DNA from 3 places in the Micromonospora sp. C97 genome. Region 3 is predicted to be linked to each of the others. Evidence: riboswitches for the same ligand, from Rfam matches in the RefSeq annotation. Region 3 holds a riboswitch; each other region holds the start of a gene.

What was found. Region 3 has a riboswitch for S-adenosylmethionine ahead of KBX26_RS12580 (ABC transporter substrate-binding protein). Riboswitches for the same ligand answer to the same signal wherever they lie in the genome.
Region 1: linked by a shared signal. The riboswitch ahead of KBX26_RS05025 (aminotransferase class V-fold PLP-dependent enzyme) and the one ahead of KBX26_RS12580 (ABC transporter substrate-binding protein) in region 3 are both predicted to bind S-adenosylmethionine.
Region 2: linked by a shared signal. The riboswitch ahead of thrC (threonine synthase) and the one ahead of KBX26_RS12580 (ABC transporter substrate-binding protein) in region 3 are both predicted to bind S-adenosylmethionine.

Annotation. Positions count from the first base shown of each region.
Region 1 covers NZ_JAGPXU010000002.1:387,202-393,901, reverse strand. The annotation lists gene KBX26_RS05035 (metal-dependent phosphohydrolase) at 1-367, opposite strand, end outside; gene KBX26_RS05030 (FUSC family protein) at 450-1,709, shown strand; gene KBX26_RS05025 (aminotransferase class V-fold PLP-dependent enzyme) at 1,734-2,993, opposite strand; SAM riboswitch class IV at 3,040-3,160, opposite strand; gene KBX26_RS05020 (PrsW family intramembrane metalloprotease) at 3,184-4,674, shown strand; gene KBX26_RS05015 (hypothetical protein) at 4,707-4,874, opposite strand; gene KBX26_RS05010 (co-chaperone GroES) at 4,968-5,306, opposite strand; gene KBX26_RS05005 (AI-2E family transporter) at 5,466-6,700, shown strand, end outside.
Region 2 covers NZ_JAGPXU010000002.1:408,979-415,678, reverse strand. The annotation lists gene KBX26_RS05135 (alpha/beta fold hydrolase) at 1-78, shown strand, start outside; gene KBX26_RS05130 (ABC transporter permease) at 78-944, shown strand; gene KBX26_RS05125 (DUF4232 domain-containing protein) at 954-1,640, opposite strand; gene KBX26_RS05120 (DoxX family protein) at 2,126-2,581, shown strand; gene KBX26_RS05115 (helix-turn-helix transcriptional regulator) at 2,856-3,161, opposite strand; gene KBX26_RS05110 (DMT family transporter) at 3,253-4,215, shown strand; SAM riboswitch class I at 4,283-4,418, shown strand; gene thrC (threonine synthase) at 4,429-5,715, shown strand; gene KBX26_RS05100 (GNAT family N-acetyltransferase) at 5,968-6,700, shown strand, end outside.
Region 3 covers NZ_JAGPXU010000007.1:26,703-33,402, forward strand. The annotation lists gene KBX26_RS12570 (amino acid ABC transporter ATP-binding protein) at 1-488, opposite strand, end outside; gene KBX26_RS12575 (amino acid ABC transporter permease) at 485-1,255, opposite strand; gene KBX26_RS12580 (ABC transporter substrate-binding protein) at 1,295-2,161, opposite strand; SAM riboswitch class IV at 2,435-2,546, opposite strand; gene KBX26_RS12585 (amino acid transporter) at 2,633-4,591, opposite strand; gene corA (magnesium/cobalt transporter CorA) at 4,746-5,873, shown strand; gene KBX26_RS12595 (hypothetical protein) at 5,889-6,074, opposite strand; gene KBX26_RS12600 (2'-5' RNA ligase family protein) at 6,283-6,700, opposite strand, start outside.

The DNA of each region.
Region 1 (6,700 bases), on a different contig from region 3:
AGTGCCCGGCGGTGAGCACCACCAGCCGGTGCACCTCGGCCACCGTGGACGTCGGCACCCCGAGCCCGGTGAGCACGCTCCCGGCCAGTGCCGCGCTGTCGCGTTCGTTGGCGTCGCCAGCGGCCCGGGGGTCGTAGACCACGTCGTGGAACCAGGCCGCCAACCGGACCACGTCGACCCGATCGGCCAGGTCGGCGTGCTGGTCCACCACATCGAGCACCGCCGTCAGATGGGCCAGCGTGTGATAGTGCCGGTGCGGCTCCCGCCACCGGGCGATCACCATCTCCCCGGCCCGGGTCGTGTCCGGGTCGGGCCTCGCGCCGGCATCCCGGGCCGCCGCCCGCCACCGGTCCAGCAGATCAGCCACCGCCCGAGTCTGCCGCATCCGCCCGCGACGCGCCGGACGGGAGGATTCAGCGAGCCCACCACGGGTAGTCGCGCCCATGGCCGTGGCCCGCGACAAGCGACCTCCGGTGGTACGACGTACCGCGCTGCGTGAAGGGCTGGTGGACATCGACGGCGCGCGGATCGCCGAAGCCACCCAAGAGCTGCGTCACCGCGGTCGAGCCACCCTGCACGACCGGCTGCACCGGGTACGGATGGCCGGTGGGCTCGCCGTGCAGGCCGGGCTGGCGGCCGGGCTCGCGTACTTCGTCTCGCACCGGCTGCTCGGCAACCCGCAACCAGTCTTCGCGCCGATCTCCGCGGTCGGCACCCTGGCCGCCTCGGTCGGTCAGCGGTTCCGCCGGACGGTGGAGCTGATCGTCGGGGTGGGCGTCGGGGTGGCAGTCGGTGACCTGCTGATCTACTTCCTCGGCACTGGCGCGTGGCAGCTCGGCCTGGTGGTCACCGTGGCGATTCTGCTCACCATCTTCGCCGGGGCGAGCGTGGCGATCGTCATCCAGGCGGCGGCCACCGCGGTGCTGATCGTGACGCTGAGCCCGTCGACCCAGAACCTGGAGATCCCCCGCTTCGTCGACGCGTTCCTCGGCGGTGGGATCGCGCTGCTGGTCACGGCGGTGCTGCTGCCGCTGAACCCGCTCCGGGTGATCAACCGGGCCGCCCGACCCGCCCTGGACCTGCTCGCCTCCCAGCTCGACGCCACCGCCGACGGGCTGCGCAACCGGGACCGCGCCACCATCCAGGGCGCGCTGGAGAGGTTGCGCAACAACAAGGAGGAGTTGGCCACGCTGGGCGAGGCGATCGAGGGGGCGAAGGAGACCGCCACCCTCTCCCCGGCCCGTTGGCACCGCCGCGACGAACTGACCCACTACGCCGAGGCGGCCGACCCGATCGACCGGGCGATGCGCAACAGCGGCACGTTGATCCGCCGGTCCGTCACGCTGGTCGAGGACGAGGAACCGGTGCCCGATCCGATGCCGGACGCGATCGGCCACCTCGCCGAGTCGGTCCGGCTGCTCAAGCACGAGTTCGCCGCCGGTGAGGAGCCGGAGAAGGCCCGGGAACGGTCACTGCGGGCGGTCAGCGAGGCCGGCCGGGCGTACGGCGAGGGGGTCGGCTTCTCCGGCAGTGTGGTGGTCGCCCAGGTCCGCACCACAGCGAGCGACCTGCTGGTCGCCTCCGGAATCGAGCAGGAGGAGGCGAACCGGTGGATCCGCACCGCCTTCGGGGAGCAGGAACGCCCGGTCGGTGAGCCCGCCGAGCCCGGCGAGGCGCCGAAGCCACCCACCGCCCCGCCGATCGGCTGAGCGCGGGCCGCCGCCGGCCGGGCCTCAGCCCAGCTCGGCCAGCGCCGCGAGCAGCCGGTCCACCTGGGCGGCCGTGCTGCCCAGCCCGATGCTGGCGCGCAGCGCGGTGGGCGGCAGGTCCCGCCGGCCGGTACGTCCCGCCGCCTCACTGAGCAGCCGCCGGGCCAGCGGGTGGGCACAGAACAACCCGTCCCGTACGCCGATGTGGTGCTCGGCGGCCAGCCGGGTGGCCACCTCGGTGGAGTCCCGACCGGCGACCACGAACGAGACGATGCCGACCCGGGGCGCGTCCGGGCCGAAGGTGCGCAGCTCCACGACGTGCGGCAGGGCGGCGAGGCCGGTCCGCAGCCGGGCCAGCACTGCCTGCTCGTGGGCGGCCAGCGCGGCCCGGTCCGCGTCGTCGAGCGCCGCGCACACCGCCGCCAGCGCAACCGCGCCGAGCAGGTTCGGGGTGCCGCCCTCGTGGCGGGCCGGACCGGTCGCCCAGGTCACGTCGTGGGTGGCCGGACCGACGTGACTGGTGGCCCCGCCGCCGGCCAGGTACGGCGGCGCGGCGTCCAACCAGTCCGCCCGGCCGATCAGCACGCCCGCGCCGAACGGCGCGTACAGCTTGTGGCCGGACACGGCCAGATAGTCGACGTCCAGCGTGAGCAGGTCGACCGGGGCGTGCGGGGCGAGTTGCGCGGCGTCGAGCACGATCCGGGCACCGTGCCGGTGGGCCACCCGCGCCAACTCGGCGACCGGCCACCGCTCACCGGTCACGTTGCTCGCACCGGTCACCGCGACCAGCACCGGCAGCGCCGGGTTGCTGCCCCGACGCAGCTCGGTCAGGGCGGCGGCGAGATCGCGTACCGCCCCGTCGGGATCGGTGGGCACCGGCAGCCGCACCGATCCGCGCGGCCAGGGCAGCAGGTTGGCGTGGTGTTCGCCGGCGAACGTGACGACCGTCGTGCCGGCCGGCACGGCCCGCGCCAGCAGGTTGAGCGCGTCCGTGGTGTTGCGGGTGAAGATCACGTGATCGTCGGCGCGAGCGCGGAAGTGGTCCCCGATCGTCTGCCGGGCCTGCTCGTAGGCGAGGGTGCAGCGTCGCGACAGCGCTCCCGCGCCGCGGTGCACGCTGGCGTACCAGGGCAGCAGCTCGGCCACCGCGTCGGCGGCGGCCCGCGCGCACGGTGCGCTGGCCGCGTAGTCCAGGTTGATCTCGCCGGGCACACCGAGGACGTCGAGCGGCGCGGACGGCCTGGCGGGCACTGTGGGCAGCGAGGGAACGAGGGTGACGGACACGCCGGAACCTCCGGGGTCAGGGACCCCGGGTGCGACATCGGGACGGGGTCCGCGCTTGCCCAGCACACCGATCGGGCTGGGCCCGGTCATCACCCGGGGCACCCCACCGCGAACTCGACGAGGGTTGCCGGCCAGCAAACCGGGGTTTGACGCTGGCGCTCGTGACCTGCCGGCAGCATAGCGGCTACCGATGCGGCCGAACCAGCCGGCGGTGGATGGCTACGCTGACCGCATGGCCGACACCCCGCCCGGTTCACCGCTGCCGCCGTCGCCCGCCGGCCCGCCCGCGCCCGCCGCCCCGCCGGTGGCCGAGACGCCCCGGATGCCGCTGCGCCGACTGGGCTGGCGGCGGTTCCTGGTGCTGGCCGGGGTGGTGCTGTTCATCGCGGCGTGCGCGGTGTTCATGGTCTTCACGCTCGGCCAGTCGCTCGGTGCGCAGGCCCTGCTGATCGGGGTGGTGGCCGCCATCCTGCCGGTGCCGGTGCTGGTCGGCTGCTTCCTCTGGTTGGACCGGTACGAACCCGAGCCGCTGAAGTATCTGATCTTCTGCTTCGCCTGGGGTGCGTTCGTCTCCACCGCCGCCTCGCTCACTGTGAACGACTTCGCGGCCAACCGGTTCGCCGACTGGGGCCTGCCGTCCGCGCTCACCGGGGTGCTGGTGGCGCCGTTCATCGAGGAGTTGACCAAGGCGCTGGGCCCGATCCTGCTGCTGGTGTTCCGCCGCCGCGAATGGTCCGGGATCACCGACGGCCTGGTCTACTGCGGGCTCTCCGCGGTCGGCTTCGCGATGGTGGAGAACATCCTCTACCTGGGCGGGTTGGGCTACGCCTCCGGTGCCGACCGCTATGGCCCGGCGACCGGCATCCAGCAGGTCATCGCGATCTTCATCCTGCGGATCCTGCTGTTCGGGTTCGCCCATCCCCTTTTCACCTCGATGACCGGTGTGGGGCTGGGGATCGCCTCCCGGACGGCCGACCGGCGCATCCGGGTGCTCGCCCCGATCGCCGGCCTGCTGCTCGCGATGATGCTGCACGGCACGTGGAACCTGCTGCCCACGCTCACCCAGGCCACCGGCGAGGCGGTGATCATGCTGTACGGCTTCCTGGGCCTGATGGTGCCGGTCTTCTTCGGCACCGTGGGGCTGGCGCTGTGGCTGCGCGCCTGGGAGGGGCGGCTCACCGAGCGGGTCCTGCCCGACTACGTACGCGCCGGCTGGCTCAGCCCGCCCGAGGTGGCCGCCCTGAGCAGCCTCGGCAGACGACACGCCGCCCGCAGTTGGGCGCGGCGGGTGGCCGGCGACGCCGGGGTGCGGGCGATGCGGGGTTACCAGTCCGCCGCGACCCGGCTGGCCCTGCTGCGCGACGGGACGCTGCGCGGTCTGGACCGCAAGCCCGCCGACCAGGAGCGGACCGCACGTGAGGAGCGGGAGTTGCTGGACGCGATCAGCGCGTACCGGACGTTCTTCGTCGGTCGGGACCCGCAGGCCCCGGCGGGGGTCTGGGACGGCAGCCGCTACCACCTGCGCTTCCCGGACGGCACCCAGCGCCCGGTGGACGCGCCGCACGAGCCGGTGGTGCCGATCCCGGTGGTGCTGGCCCCCGCCCCGGCTCCGGTGGGGTACGCGGCACCCGGCTGGCCGGGGCCGCGGTCGGCGCCGCCCTGGCCGCCGACGCACCCCTGAGCGCTGCCGACGGGCGGCGGGCGGCGGGCGGCTCAGGTCATCAGCGAGGTGAGGAAGTCACCGAGGCCCTGGAACATCGCGATCAGCGCGGCCCCGATCGCCCGGAACATCTGCGCGGCACCGTCCGGCCGGAAGGCCATGAAGTAGATCAGGAACGCGACACTGCCCCAGGTCAACAGCTTCTTCACGAATACCGGCATCGTCCCTCCCCAGGGCCACGGTCGCCGGATGGCTTCCCGTCGTGCGGCCGGGCAAACGGTGCGCGACGGGGCCTGGTGGCCGGGGGAGGTGCGTCAGAGGTAGAGGCCGGTCGAGTCGTTCTCGATCCGCTCGGCGGCGACGGCGTGCACGTCCCGCTCCCGCAGCAGCACGTAACCGCGGCCGTGCAGCTCGACCTCGGAGCGGTCGTCCGGGTCGAAGAGCACCCGGTCGCCGGAGACGATGGCGCGTACGTTCGGCCCCACCCCGACGGCGGTGGCCCAGGCGAGGCGCTTGCCGACCGCCGCGGTCGCCGGAATGACGATGCCGGCGGTGGAGCGGCGTTCGCCCTCGCTGCCCTCCATGCGTACCAGCACGCGGTCGTGCAGCAGGCGGATCGGCAGGCCGGCGTCCAGATCGTTGTCGGCGGTCACGCCGCAGACGCTACCGTGTGGGCCGACGGCTACCGGCCGGTGGTTACGCCGGAGGTGGTCGGGGCATTGTGTGGCGGAACCCCCTACGGTGTCGGGAACGGACGTATGCTGTCCGACCTGTCACCGTGGGCGGGCCGGGTTCTCTGCCAGGAGGTGCGCTTGAGCCGCTTCGAGCGGGTACGCGGGCGGCTTCGCCGCGCCTACCAGTCACGACAGGCGTCGGCGCGCGCCGACGAGGGCGCGGCGGATGACGCGCTGAACGACGCGTCGCCGGCCGCCCGGGTGGCATCGCCGGCCGTGCCGGGGCCGACCGCGCCGACGAGCGCCACTGTCTACGGCGCGGAACCACCGGTGGACCTGCACAGCTCCACGTCCAGCCGGGACGACGCCGACGTTCCGCACGGGCTGCGGATCGCCGCCGCGTGGTGTTGGCGACTGATCGTGATCGGCGTGGTGGCCTGGGCCCTGCTGCGGATCGTCGGCACGATCAAGATCGTGATCATTCCGCTGGCCATCGCGCTGCTGCTCTCGGCGCTGCTCGCGCCGGCGGTGGGCTGGCTGCTGCGGATCCGGTTCCCCCGGTCGCTGGCGACCGCTGTGGTGCTGGTCGGCGGCCTGGCCGCGGTGATCGGCACGCTGACGCTGGTGGTCAACGAGTTCATTCGTGGCGTACCGGAGCTGAGCGAGAAGTCGTCGGAGGGTGTCCGGCAGATCCAGAACTGGCTGAAGACGGGGCCGCTGCACCTCTCGGACACTCAGCTCGACCGCTACATCGACGAGGCGCAGGCCTGGATCAACTCCAACACCTCCAATCTGACAAGTGGCGCCCTGAGCACCGCCGCGACGCTGGCCGAGGTGCTGACCGGCACGCTGCTGGTGCTCTTCGCGACGTTCTTCTTCCTGCGCGACGGCAACCGGATCTGGCGCTTCCTGGTCCGGCTGCTGCCGGTGGCCGCCCGGTGGAAGGTCGACGACGCGGGTCGCGCCTCCTGGCACACGCTCGGCGCCTACGTCCGCGCGACCGTGCTGGTCGCCTTCATCGACGCGGTCGGCATCGGCATCTTCCTGGTCGTCTTCGACATTCCGTTCGCCTTCCCGCTGGCCGCGCTGGTCTTCCTCGGCGCGTTCATCCCGATCGTCGGTGCGGCGCTCTCCGGCGGCGTGGCGGTGCTGGTGGCCCTCGTCGACAGCGGCCCGGTCACCGCGTTGATCATCCTTGGCGCGGTGATCGGCGTGCAGCAGATCGAGGGCCACGTGCTCCAGCCGTTGATCATGGGCCGGGCGGTCGCCCTCCACCCGCTCGCGGTGATCATCGGCATCGCCGCCGGTGTGGTGCTCGCCGGCATCACCGGCGCGCTGGTCTCCGTGCCGCTCATCGCGGTGCTGAACACCGC
Region 2 (6,700 bases), on a different contig from region 3:
GTGGTGCCCCGGCGGCGCCTGGAGGACGCGTTCCTCGCCCTGGTGGGCGACAACTCTCGGGGAAGCGGTGACCGGTGATGGCAGTTGTCGACGCAGGTGAGGCACGCGGCTACCGGCCGTCGGCCACGATGCCGTTCAAGGCGGAGTTCCGCCGGCAGGCATCCCGACGGCGGACCCAGCTGGCGCTCGGGTTCATGGTGCTGCTGCCGCTGATCATCCTGATCGCGTTCCAGTTCAACTCGGGTGGCGACGACGACAACGGGCGCAACGAGTTCTCCAGCCTGGTCGACCTGGCCACCACGGGTGGGCTCAACTTCACCCTGTTCTCGATCTTTGTGTCGGCGTCGTTCCTGCTGGTGGTGGTCGTCGCGCTGTTCTGCGGCGACACGGTGGCCAGCGAGGCGAGCTGGGGCAGCCTGCGGTATCTGTTGGCGATCCCGGTGCCCCGGGCGCGGTTGCTGACGGTGAAGCTGGTGGTCGCGCTCGCGTACTCGGGACTTGCCCTGCTGCTGTTGGCCGGCACCGCGTTGCTGGCCGGCACCCTGCGCTACGGGTGGTCGCCGCTGCGCAGCACCGTCGCCGCCGAGCTGGAACCCACCGAGGGGTTGCTCCGGTTGCTGGCCGTGCTGGGTTACCTGGCGATCGTCCTGCTGGTGGTGGCCGGCCTGGCGTTCCTGCTGTCGGTGACCACGGACGCCGCGCTGGGCGCGGTGGGTGGTGCGGTGCTGCTCTGGATCCTGTCGAGCATCCTGGACCAGATCACCGCCCTGGGCGCGTTGCGTGACTTCCTGCCCACCCACTTCAGCACCGCCTGGCTGGGGCTGCTGTCGACTCCGGTGCAGACCGACGACGTGGTGCGCGGCTGCATCTCGGCGATCAGCTACGCGACGTTGTTCTGGGGATTGGCGTTCTGGCGGTTCACCCGAAAGGACATCACGTCGTAGCGGGGCGGCTCACAACCGGCTGTCGGGTGGGCTCACCGACGACGGCACCACGCTCGGCGCCGGCGGTGGGGCCGGCCGGGTCGGTACCGGCGCGGACGGGTCGGCCTTCTTCCAGGCGCTGACGCCGATCCGGCCGGTGTTGCCGAGGTCGATCGGCCCGTCCGGGTCGACCTCCTCGGCCGGCTGCCCGGCGGCAGGCGCCACTGTCAGAAACGCGCCGTTGGTGGCCACCACTGTCGAGTCGGTGACCAGGTTGCGCCAGAGCACCACGGCGGTGGCCCGCTCACCGGCAGCGAGGGTGATCTTCCGGGGCGGTTGGTCGAAGCCCATGGTGATCTCCTTGGCGCCGTTGACCACCCGAAGCATGATCGGCTCGCGTTCCTCGTCGAACACGTGCAGCACCGGGTAGCCGTTGAGCTGGTAGGGATGCTCGCCGCAGTTGACCAGCTCGATGCCGAGGGCGCGCAGGCCCGAGGCGGCGTCCCCGCCGGTCGCCCGGATCCGGACGCCGGAGGCCGGACACTCGGCCACCGGAGCGACGCTGGGCGACTGGGTGGGGCTCGACGGGGTCGGTGGCGGGCCCGTCGGGTCCCCACCCTGGCCGCGATGGTCACCGGGGGTGCAGGCGGCGAGTGCGAGAGGCACCGCGACCACTGCGCTGAACCATCGCCGTGCTGCCGTGCAGCTGAAGATCATGTGTCGATCCTCACCCATCGAGGTGCCTCACCGCTGCCTGGCCCCGCAGCAGCGCTGGTGTGCACCTGCCGTCTGCTGGTCCGGGCCTCTGGAGCTGCCCCGGATCCGGGGCGGTGACGCTGTCCCTGGCCGGCTGATGTGCCGTCCCGGTATGCCTTTCGAGCTGAATCGTTCAGGGCATCGCTCGGGCGTCCGCCCAGCTCGGCCAGCGCCGCGAGCAGCCGGTCCGCCGGTGTCTGAGGTGGGGTAACCGGCCGTACCCACACTGTGGGAGCGTGCCCATGGCGGTCGGAGCGACGCGACATCGATTGTTTTCGCAGCTCAGGGGATCGGGTGGCCGGCTCCGTGAGGCGGCGAGCGCTCGACGAGGGCCCTGCACGCCGGTACATTCCAACCGGGGACTTTCCCACTAACAAGGAATCTATAACCTTCGATACTTTCATGCCTCACATTGAGGGAATCCAATCCCTTCGATGGAGGTACCGATGAACGTTTCTCGGCTCGGCGGGCCGACCCTGTCCCTGTTCCGCATCGTGATCGGCCTGCTGTTCGCTTTGCATGGTGTGACCTCGGTGTTCGGGTTGTTCGGCGGCAACCCCGTGACCGGTGCGGCGATAGCCCCCGGCACCTGGCCGGGCTGGTGGGCCGCGTTGATCCAGCTGGTCTGCGGCGCGCTGGTGCTGGCCGGCCTCTTCACCCGACCCGCCGCTCTGCTCGCATCCGGCTCGATGGCGTACGCCTACTTCGTCGTGCACCAGCCGGATCATCTGCTGCCGCTGCACAACGGTGGTGAGCTGTCGGCACTCTTCTGCTGGTCGTTCCTGCTGATCGCGGCCCTCGGTCCGGGTTCCTGGGCGCTCGACACGCTGCTCGCGCGTCGCCGCGAGGTTGAGTCCGCGCCGGCGACGCCGATGGCTGAGAGCAGCTCGATCGTCGTCTGACCGCACCCGTTCCGCGTCGCCGGGGCCTCGACGAGGCGGCCCCGGCGACGCGCCGGTCAAGGGCGGTCGTCCGCAGCCCCGGCTCTGTGCCCCGCGCGCCGGCCCGGCTCTGTGCCCCGCGCGCCGGCCCGGCTCTGTGCCCCGCGCGCCGGCTCCCAGCTGGGCGCTGATGTCGTAAACGATTCAGCTCCAAAGCGTGCGCGAATGGTAGGTGTCACCCGCTCCGCAGCCGTGACCGTCAGCGACACGTGCGGGAGGGGCCGAGGCGGGAGCGTCAGGCCGGTCGGTGGTGGGCGAGGACCGCGTCCAGCAGGCCGGGGTAGAGCTTGTCCAGCTCGTCGCGGCGCAGCCGGACCAGCCGGCTCGTGCCGGCGGCGCGGGTTCGGGTCAGGCCCGCCTCGCGCAGCACCTTGAGGTGGTGGCTGCGGGTCGCCTTGGAGACGCCGAAGTCGAAGCTGCCGCAGGGGGACTCGCCGCCCTCGGCGAGCGCCCGGACGATCTGTAGCCGCACGTCGTCGGCGAGCGCGGCCAGCACGCTGGTGACCGGTACGGCGGTCAGGTCGGGTTCGTGCGGCTCCATGTGACCAGTGTAACCGTTGTTCGACAATTGTCGAACAAGCTCCTACTGTCGGTGTCGTTGGTTCGACGATACTCGAACATTGGAGTTGCCGATGCGATCCCGCGCCACCGCTTACCCACTGGTCGCCGTGCTCGGCTGGGGCGTGATGTTCCCGATCCTGGCCAGCGCGCTCGACCGGGTCGACCCGCTCAATTTGACCACCGCGCGCTACCTGCTGGCCGCCGTCGTCCTGGTCGCCATCCTGCTGCTCCGCGAGGGGGCCGGCGCGCTGCGGCACGGTGGAAGGGCGCTGGAGGTGGTGGTGCTCGGCGTGGTCGGCTTCGCGGGGTTCAACCTGCTCACGAACCTGGCGCTCGAACACGCCGCCCCGCAGCAGGTCTCCCTCTTCGTGGCCACCACCCCGGTGATCACCCAGCTCGTCCGCTGGGCTCGCGACGGCGTACGCCCGAAGCCGCTCCTGCTGGCCCTCTCCCTGGTGGCGCTCATCGGAGTCGGCCTGGTGATCACGCGCGGCAGCCTGGCCGGGCTCGGCCAGTTCGGCCTCGGCGGGCTGATGATGATCGGCGCGGTGCTGGGCTGGGCCATCTACACCCACGGCGCCAGCCGGTTCGGCGAGTGGACGCCGCTGCGCTTCACCACACTGACCGCGCTCGCCGGCACGGCCGCCATGCTCGTCCTGAGCATCGGCGCCGACGCCGTCGGCTGGCAGCACGCGCCAGGCGCCGCCGACCTCGTGGCGGTCACCCCGCAGCTGGCGTACGCCGTCGTGGTGGGTGCCGTCATCGCGGTCCTGGCCTGGAACACCGGCGTGCAGCGACTCGGTGCCGCCAACGCCGCGCTGTTCATGAACCTGGTTCCGGTGACCACCTTCGCGGTGCAGATCGCCCGTGGCTACCGCCCGGAACCCGTCGAACTGGTCGGGGCCGCCATCACGATCGCCGCCCTGATCGCCGCGAATCTCGCCGCCCGCCCCCGGACCACGCCGCTGCCCCAGTCGGGTGCGGTGACGGACCCGATCGCGGTGACCGACCCGGTGGCCGTGAACGCCCGCTGACCCACTCCCTGGGATTCGCCCTGGAGGCCACGGCCAGCTTTGCCTAGACTCGGCGGCACAACTGAATACCTCATCCAGAGGGGCTGAGGGATACGGCCCGACGACGCCCCGGCAACCACCCCGCGCGCTCACCGCTGAGCGACCCGCGGGGCAGGTGCCAATTCCGTCCCCGCCGCACGGTGCGATGCGGGGAAAGATGAGAGGACTCTCGACATGACGTCGACGCTCGTCAGCTCCGGCATCGACACCTCTGCCAGCCCGGCCCGCGCCCTGGTCTGCCGCGCCTGTTCGGCCCGCTACCCGCTCGCCGCCCAGCACGCCTGTTACGAGTGTTTCGGCCCGCTGGAGGTCGACTACGACACCTCCGCGCTGGCCACCGTCACCCGTGAACAGATCGAAGCCGGCCCGGACAACATCTGGCGGTACGCTGCACTGCTGCCCGCCGGTCAGGACCCGGCCAGCCGGGTCACCCTCGACCCGGGGCTGACCCCGTTGGTGGCGGCCCCGCACCTCGCCGCCGAGTTGGGCATCACCGCGCCGCTGTGGGTCAAGGACGACAGCGCCAACCCCACCCACTCGTTCAAGGACCGGGTCGTCTCGGTGGCGCTCACCGCCGCCAAGGCGCTCGGCTTCACCCGGTTCGCCTGCGCGTCGACCGGCAACCTGGCCAACTCGGTGGCCGCCCACGCCGCCCGCGCCGGCGTGCCCTCGGTGGTCTTCATCCCCAGCGACCTGGAGCAGGGCAAGGTCATCACCACCGCCGTCTACGGTGGCGAACTGGTCGCCATCGACGGTTCGTACGACGATGTCAACCGGCTCTGCGGCGAGCTGGTGGAGACCGACGAATTCGAGGACACGGCGTTCGTCAACGTGAACGTCCGGCCGTACTACGCAGAGGGTTCCAAGACCCTCGGCTACGAGGTGGCCGAGCAGCTGGGCTGGCGGATCCCGGCGCAGGTGGTCATTCCGATGGCCAGCGGCGAGCTGCTCACCAAGATTGACAAGGCGTTCTCCGAGCTGGTCGAGATCGGCCTGGTCGAGGCGCCGGCCGGCGGCTGGAAGGTCTTCGGTGCGCAGTCCGCAGGCTGCAACCCGATCGCCACCGCCCTGCACGGCGGGACCGACACGATCATCCCGGTCAAGCCGACCGGCATCGCCAAGTCGCTCAACATCGGCGACCCGGCAGCCGGCCTCTACGCCCTGGAAGCGGTCCGCCGCACCGGCGGCTGGATGGAGTACGTCGACGACGACGAGATCCGGGCGGGCATCCGCGACCTGGCCCGCACGACCGGGGTCTTCGCCGAGACCGCGGGTGGGGTGACAGTGGCCGTGCTGCGCAAGCTGGTCGAGTCCGGTCGGCTCGACCCGTCGGCGGAGACCGTCGTGTTCAACACCGGCGAGGGTCTGAAGACCATCGACGCGGTGGCCGGCCAGGTTGGCCCGACCCACCACATCAAGCCCTCGCTGCGTGCCGCCCGCGACGCCGGCCTCCTCGGCTGACCCACGGGCCAGGTGGATCAGCCAGTAACTGGGTTTTCGCTGTGAGTGTGGAAAACCCGCCGCTACGGACTTGACGGCAGGAACCGGACGGCGCAAGATGCTCCGTGCGGGAGGGCATTTCGCCGAAGACTTTTGAAGTTCTTGCGACCCAACGCCGGAGGCGTTGTGCGAGTGTCCCTCCCGACCACGTTCGATCGGGCCAGCGATTAATTCGCTGGCCCGATCGCTTTTGCCTGGTGCACCCTCAGCGCAATGAGCATCACTATCGCGTCGTTCGACGGCGCCGACCGGACCGCGGTCGACGAGGCGTACCGGATCGGGTCAGCGGTCAACCACGCCGACCTGCCGGACTTCCCGCCCTCCTGCCGGCGCCGCTTCGACGCGCTGTTCCACACGCCGATGCCCGGCACCCGGTCACTCTGGGCGCTGGCCCGACTGGACGGCGTGCCGGCCGGCTACCTCCAACTGGACCTGCCGCAGCTCGACAACACCGACAACGCCACCGCCGACCTGCTGGTGCATCCCCAGCTGCGGCGTCGTGGAGTCGGCCGGGCCCTGCACGAGTACGGCGTGCGTCTGCTCCGCGAACACGGCCGCAAGCGGGTGGTGGGGATGGCGGTCTCCGCGCTGCCCGGCGGGCCGGCCCGAAGCGTGGCCGGTGACGCGTTCGCCGCCGCTACCGGAGCGCAGCCCGCCCTCGCCGAGGTGCGCCGACGGCTCGACGTCAGCAAGCTCGACCGGGTCGCGCTGCGGGCTTCGCTCGCCGAGGCCCGCCCGCGGGCCGAGGGCTACCAGTCGGTCTGCTGGCAGGGGGCCACCCCGCCGGAGTACGTCGCCGACATCGCCTACCTCGACGGCCGGCTGCTGATGGACGCGCCCATGGGCGACGTGCAGTGGGAGCCGGAGCGGGTGGACGCCGAGCGCATCCGCGGCAACGAGCGGGCGCTGGACGCCCGGGGCCGGCGGCGCTACCACCTCGGGATGC
Region 3 (6,700 bases):
TCGGGCCGCAGCGCCAGCGCACGGGCGATCGCCACCCGTTGCTGCTGACCACCGGAGAGCTGCGCCGGTCGGGAGTTCGCCTTGCCGGCAAGCCCCACCAGCTCCAACTGGGCGCGGGCGAGCGCGTCCGCCTCGTCCTCACCGAGCTTGCGCAGTCGGCGCAGCGCCAGCGTGACGTTGCGCAGCACGCTCATGTGCGGGAAGAGGTTGAACTGCTGGAACACCATGCCCACCCGCTGCCGCAGCGCGTCCGGGTCGTCGCCCCGCACGCTGCGCCCGTCCAGCAGCACGTCGCCCCGGTCCGGTTCGATCAGCCGGTTGATGGTGCGCAGCAGTGTGGACTTGCCCGACCCGGACGGGCCGATGACACAGGCCGTCGCGCCACGCGGCACCGACAGGTCGACGCCACGCAGCACCCGGTTCGGTCCGAAGGCGAGGTGCACGTCGCGTACGTCGAGGCTGACCGAGGTCGTGCTGGCGGCGGTCATCGCCGGTCCCCTTCCATCGCGTACGGCGCGGTGTCGTCGTCCTCGTCTGTCGGCGCGGTGGCCGGCCGACCGTTGCGCAGCCGGCGGTCGATCCAGTTCACGACGTGCGTCAACGGAACGGTCAACGCCAGGTAGCACAGCCCCGCCAGCAGCAGCGCCGACTCGTTACCGGTGGTGGCCGCGTAGTCCTGCCCGATCCGGAACAGCTCCCGCTGGCTGGCCACCAGACCGAGGAAGTAGACCAGGCTGGAGTCCTTGATCAGCGCGATGAGCTGGTTCACCCAGGCCGGCAGCACCCGCCGGATGCCCTGCGGGACGATCACCAGCCGCATCGCGTCGGCCCAGGAGAAGCCGAGCGCCCGGGCGCCCTCCAACTGGGCGGCCTCCACCGACTGGATGCCCGAGCGGAAGATCTCCCCGATGTACGCGGCAGCGATGAGCGACAGCGCCAGGATGCCCAACGGGTAGGGGTCCGGTCCCCAGACCTGCATGCCCAGCGGGGCCAACCCGACGCCGATCAGCAGGATCGTCGCGGCGGCCGGCAGCCCTCGGAACACGTCGGTGTAGACCCGCGCCGGCCAGCGCAACCAGCGGCTGCGGGAGATCCCCGCGACGGCCAGCAGCAGGCCCAGCACCGAGCCGAGCAGAGCGGCGGAGACCGCCAGGATCAGCGTGTTGGGCAACCCGACGGTCAGCATCTCGGGCAGCGCCTCGCGCATCGAGTCCCAGTCGAAGAACGTTTCCCACAGGGTGCTCAACGGATCCATGTGTCGCCTCTCCTACCGCCCCGCTCGCTCGTCACCGGTTCAGGACGCCGCCGACGCGGACGCCGACGGCGCCACAGTGACCGCGCCGCTGCCCGGCTTGAAGTCCGCCGGGATCGGCCGGCCCGGGTAGTACTGCGCCTGCAACCGGGTCCAGGTGCCATCGGCGATGACCTCGTCGAGGCTCTTGTTCAGCGCCTCGCGCAGCTTGTCGTTGCCCTTGGCCACGGCGTACGCGGTCGGTGCCGGGCTGAGCTGCTTGGCCGCCACGGTGATCTTGCCGTTGCTGTCGGCGGCCGACTTCTCGCCGATCTCCGCCGGGGCGATCCACGCGTCGGCGGTGCCCGCCTTGAGCTGGTTGATCGCACCGTTGTAGTCCGGCACCCGCACCGGGTTCAGCTGCTTGCCGGTGGCGTAGTCGTCCTGGACCGTGCCCTGCACCACCACCACCCGCTTGCCGGTGAGCTGGTCGAAGCTGGTGATCGGCGAGCCGGCCGGGACGTCCAGGCCGAAGTAGCCGAAGTCGTAGCCGTTGCCGAAGTCGACTGTCTTCTTGCGAGCCTCGGTGATGGTGATCGAGGAGCTGCCGACGTCGAACTTGCGGTTGTTGACCTGGCTGAGCAGCGCGGAGAAGTCGGTGCCGACGAACTCCACACTGAGGCCGAGCTTGCCGGCCACGGCGGTCAGCAGGTCGTTGTCGAAGCCGGTGAACCTGCCGTCCTTGAGGTACACGTTCGGCGGGGCGTCGGTCAGCGTGCCGGCGCGCAGCACGCCCGGCTGGGCCAGGCCGTACGGGTTGGTGGTGGCGTCGGACGAGCTGTCGTCGCCGCAGGCGGTGAGGGCGGTGGCGGCCAGGATCGTCGCCGCCCCCAGGGCGGCGGCACGGGTCACTGCGGGAAGGAATCGCACTGGTGTCTCCGAAGGGTGGTGTCTCGGCGGGCGTGGGTGTGCGCCACCGACGGCGCGCCCGATGGGCGTACCGGTGGAAAGGGGTTTCGGGAGGGTGGTGCTAGAGCGCGGTGCCGCGACGACAGGCGGCGCTGCACATTCGCATCGTGTCCACGTGCCGTCGCCGGGTCAGTGCGGGCGAGGGTCGACCGGTGCGGAGGTCCGCGACGTCAGTCGGTGGGGTGGTGCTGAGGATGCGCATGGTTCTCCCGGGTCTGTGCTGACCTGGGTGCCAGGCCACGCTTGCACCGACGTCGTGCCGGTGCCTGGTCTTCACCCGGGGCACCCCACCGCGGAGGAGGGTTGCCGGCCAGCGAGCCGGGGCTTCGCGCTGGCGCTCATGACCTGCGCCGAGGCTAGCAGCACCAACGGGTGCCGCGTCCAGTCGGTATGACCACGCTCACCGTGCGCGACGAGCCGTCCGCGCCCAGGTCAGCCGGCGTGCACGTGCGGTCGGCGGTGTGGGTCGGGTTCCTGGCGGCGCAGGATCTCCCGGGTCACCGAGGCGATCGCGCCCTGCCCGAACGCCAGGTAGCGCAGGAAGTTGCGAACCGGGCCGCCCTCGGACCACTCGAAGTAGATGTGGGGCCGCCGACGGCTGCGGTCGCGGATCTCCAGCAGCAGGGCGGCCAGCGCGGTGGGCACCGACGAACTGGCCAGGCTGAGCACCGGGAAGCGGCCGTCGACGACGCTGCCGCGGACCAGCACCTCGGTCTCGAAGTCGGACGGGTCGGTGACCTCGACCTCGACGAAGATGACGTCGCTGTCGTCGGGGAAGTCGTTGTCCGCCATGGTCTGGGCGAGCTTGGCGCGGTACTCCGCCTCGTCGCGCCGGTCGGGTTCGTGCGCGATGAGGCGGATCCGCCGGCCGGCGCGTTCGTCGATGATCCGGGCCGCGGCCGGATCCAGTTCGACGTGATCGACGCGCAGCTCGTAGGCCCGCATCAGCCGGGACAACACCGACACCAGGATGATCCCGCCGATGAAACAAGCGGCGATCTTGACGCCACTGGGGCGTTCCACCACGTTCGCCAGCGTCGTGTAGACGAAGATCACCGCGATGACGCCGAACGCGATGGTGCGACCGCGCTGACGCTGCCGCAGCGCCGCGAGCGTCACCGCCGTCGCGGCCGAGGTGATCAACACCAGCACCCCGGTGGCGTACGCGCCGCCCTGCGCGTCCACGCTGGCCTCGAAGATGATCGTGATCAGGAACGCCACCGAGGTGAAGACCAGCACCAGTGGCCGGACGGCTCGCGCCCAGGTCGGCGCCATGCCGTAGCGGGGCAGGTAGCGCGGCACGAGGTTGAGCAGACCAGCCATCGCCGACGCCCCGGCGAACCAGAGGATCCCGATGGTGGACAGGTCGTAGATGGTGCCGAACACCTCGCCGAGGTGGGCGTGCGCCAGATAGGCCAGCGCCCGCCCGTTCGCCGGCCCGCCCGGCTGGAAGGCGTCCGGCGGGATCAGCACCGTTGTCGTCACGCTGCTGGTGATCAGAAAAACGCTCATGATCACCGCTGCGGTGGTCAGCAGCCGGCGCGCGCCACGGATCCGGCCCAGCGGTCGTGCCTCTGAATCCTGCGGGTCACCCCGTACGCTCGGCATCACCGCCACCCCGGTCTCGAAGCCGGACAGACCCAACGCCAGCTTCGGAAAGACCAGCAGCGACAGCCCGACCACCAGCCACGGGTCGCCGTGCCCGGTGGTCAGCGCGGAGGTCCAGTCGCCCACCGCGCTCGGATGCCTCACCACCCGCCACAGCGCGTCGGCCACCACCACCGCGTTCAGCGTCAGGTAGACCGCGACCAGGACGACGGCGATCCCGATCGCCTCGGTGAATCCCTTGAGGAACACCGCGCCCAGCAGCGACACGAGCAGCAGTGTGACCAGCACCTCGTGCCCCTTGAGCGCACTCGGCCAGAACGGGTTCTCGTCGATGTGCGCCGTCGCGTCAGCGGCCGAGAGGGTGATGGTGATGATGAAGTCGGTGGCCGCGAAACCGAGCAGCACCAGCACCAGCAGTTTGCCCGGCCAGTAGCTCAGCAGGCGGACCAGCATCGCGATGGAACCCTCACCGTGCGGGCTCTCCACCGCCACCCGCCGGTAGACCGGCAACGCCCCCAGCAGGGTCACCAGCACCAGCACCAGCGTCGCCACCGGCGAGAGCGCCCCGGCGGCCAGCGCCGCGATACCCGGCTGGTAACCCAACGTGGAGAAGTAGTCCACACCGGTCAGGCACATCACCTTCCACCACGGGTGGTGCCGGTGCTCCGGCGGGCGCCCGTGCGGCCCCGGGTGCTGCACGGCCTGGTCCGAGCCGGCGTCGAGCAGCCACCCCCGCAACCGGCCGGCGCGTCTGTCGAACGTCACCGGCGCGTCCCCCGTCATCCCGCTCACGGTCACCGTGAGTATCCGCCCATGGGGCCGCTGCCGTCCGCCGGTGCGCGGAACCCAGCCGACACCCCGGCGGGTTTCGGGCCCAGGGCACCGGGGATGCAGCCTCCCGGTCCGGACCGGACGGCACCGGGGGAGGGGACAGGGCATGGTCGGCGGCCGTCGCTTCCGCCCGGGTGGTGGCTTCGGCCGTCAACTCGACAAGTACGAGACGAGGGTCGGCGTGGTGCCGCCCCCGGAGTCGCCCGCCGCCTCCCACGGCCTGGTGGACAGCGCGGTCTACCTCCGGGGGCACCGGTTCGCCTCGCCGTCCGGCCTCGCCGAGACGTACCGCTGCCTGCAGGAGCAGGACGACGCGATGGCCTGGATCGGGTTGTACCGGCCCGACATCGAGCAGATCACCTCACTGGCCCGCGAGTTCCGGCTGCACGACCTGGCGGTCGAGGACGCGATCAACGCCCACCAGCGGCCCAAGCTGGAGCGCTACGGCCACACCCTGTTCGTGGTGCTGCGCGCCGCCCGCTACGACGACCTGCGGGAGGAGGTCGAGTTCTCCGAGCTGCACCTGTTCATCGGACCCGGCTTCGTGGTCACCGTCCGCCACGGTGAGGCACCGGACCTGGCCGCGGTGCGGCGGCGGATGGAGACCGAGGCGCAGATGCTCGCCCGGGGCCCGGAGGCGGTCCTGTACGCGATCCTGGACCAGGTCGTCGACGGGTACGCGCCGGTGGTGGCCGGGCTGGAGAACGACATCGACGAGATCGAGACCCAGGTGTTCGGTGGCGACCCGAACGCCAGCCGCCGCATCTACGGCCTCAGCCGCGAGGTCATCCAGTTCCAGCGGGCCGCCCGCCCCCTGCTCAGCGTGCTCGACGCGCTGGCCGTCGGCGCGGGCAGCGCCAGCGCCGACGAGGAGCTGCGCCGCTACCTGCGCGACGTGACCGACCACCTGACCCAGGTGGTGGAGCGGGTGGACGGTTTCCGGCACCTGCTGCAGAACATCCTCACCGTCAACGCGACCCTCGTCTCGCAGCAGCAGAACGAGGAGATGCGCAGTCTCACGGCGGCCAGCTACAGCCAGAACGAGGAGCTGAAGAAGGTTTCCTCCTGGGCGGCGATCCTCTTCGCTCCCACGCTCATCGGCACCGTGTACGGCATGAACTTCGTCCACATGCCGGAGCTGAACTGGCGCTTCGGTTACCTCTTCGCGCTGCTGTTGATGCTGCTGGTCTGCGGCACCCTCTATGTGATCTTCAAGCGGCGCGGCTGGCTCTGAGCCCTTGGCCGAGGCTCACTCGATGCCGCGCAGGATGTGCCGTTCGTCCTCGACGTCGTCGTCGCCGGCACCGATCCTGCCGAGCAGTACGGCGGCCGCCCAGATCGTCAGGGGGGTGGCTGCCCCGGTCATTCCGCCGCCGGTCCGGTCGTCCCGGGTCTGGCTCCGCTCCGTGCGCGGTGGCCTGCGCTGAGCCTGCATGGGCCCTGCCTCTCCTCGTCGAAGCCGCCGTGGGCGGCGCGGGGTGAATTCGCGCCACCGGCCGGGTGGGACCGCCCGTGAGCAGCCCACCACCGGTACGACAGCCACTCGAACCTTCCCACGCCCGGCCACTTCCGCACCGCTTGTTTTCGGGTTTCCGACTGCCGCCCGCCAAACCGGACATTACGCAGCGACGGTCGAGTCACGGTCAAGGCAGCGGGTGGGCGATGCCCCGGGCATGGTCGGTGAGCGCCGCGCCGACCACCGTCGCGGCCAGCGGCAACACCTCCAGACAGCGGCGCACCGCGGCGGCCATCAGCGTGTTCGGCACCCGCATGGACAGCGTGCAGTGCGGCACCCAGCGCCCCGGCTGGTAGTGCTCGGCGAGGGGGATGCCGGCGGCGGCGAGCCGGTCGTGCACCAGCCGGTGGTGCGCCAGCAACTCCGGGGTGGGCGTCGGGCCGAGCCAGAGCACCCGACCGACGAACTGGCCGGCGTGCTGGAATTCGAGCCGCAACGGGGCGGCCACCACCGTCCCCTGTAACGCCTCGGCGACCTGCTCCGGGTCGAACCGGGGCGCCACCATGAGCGAGACGTGTGGACGGTGGCGCTGCTCCAGCAGCGAG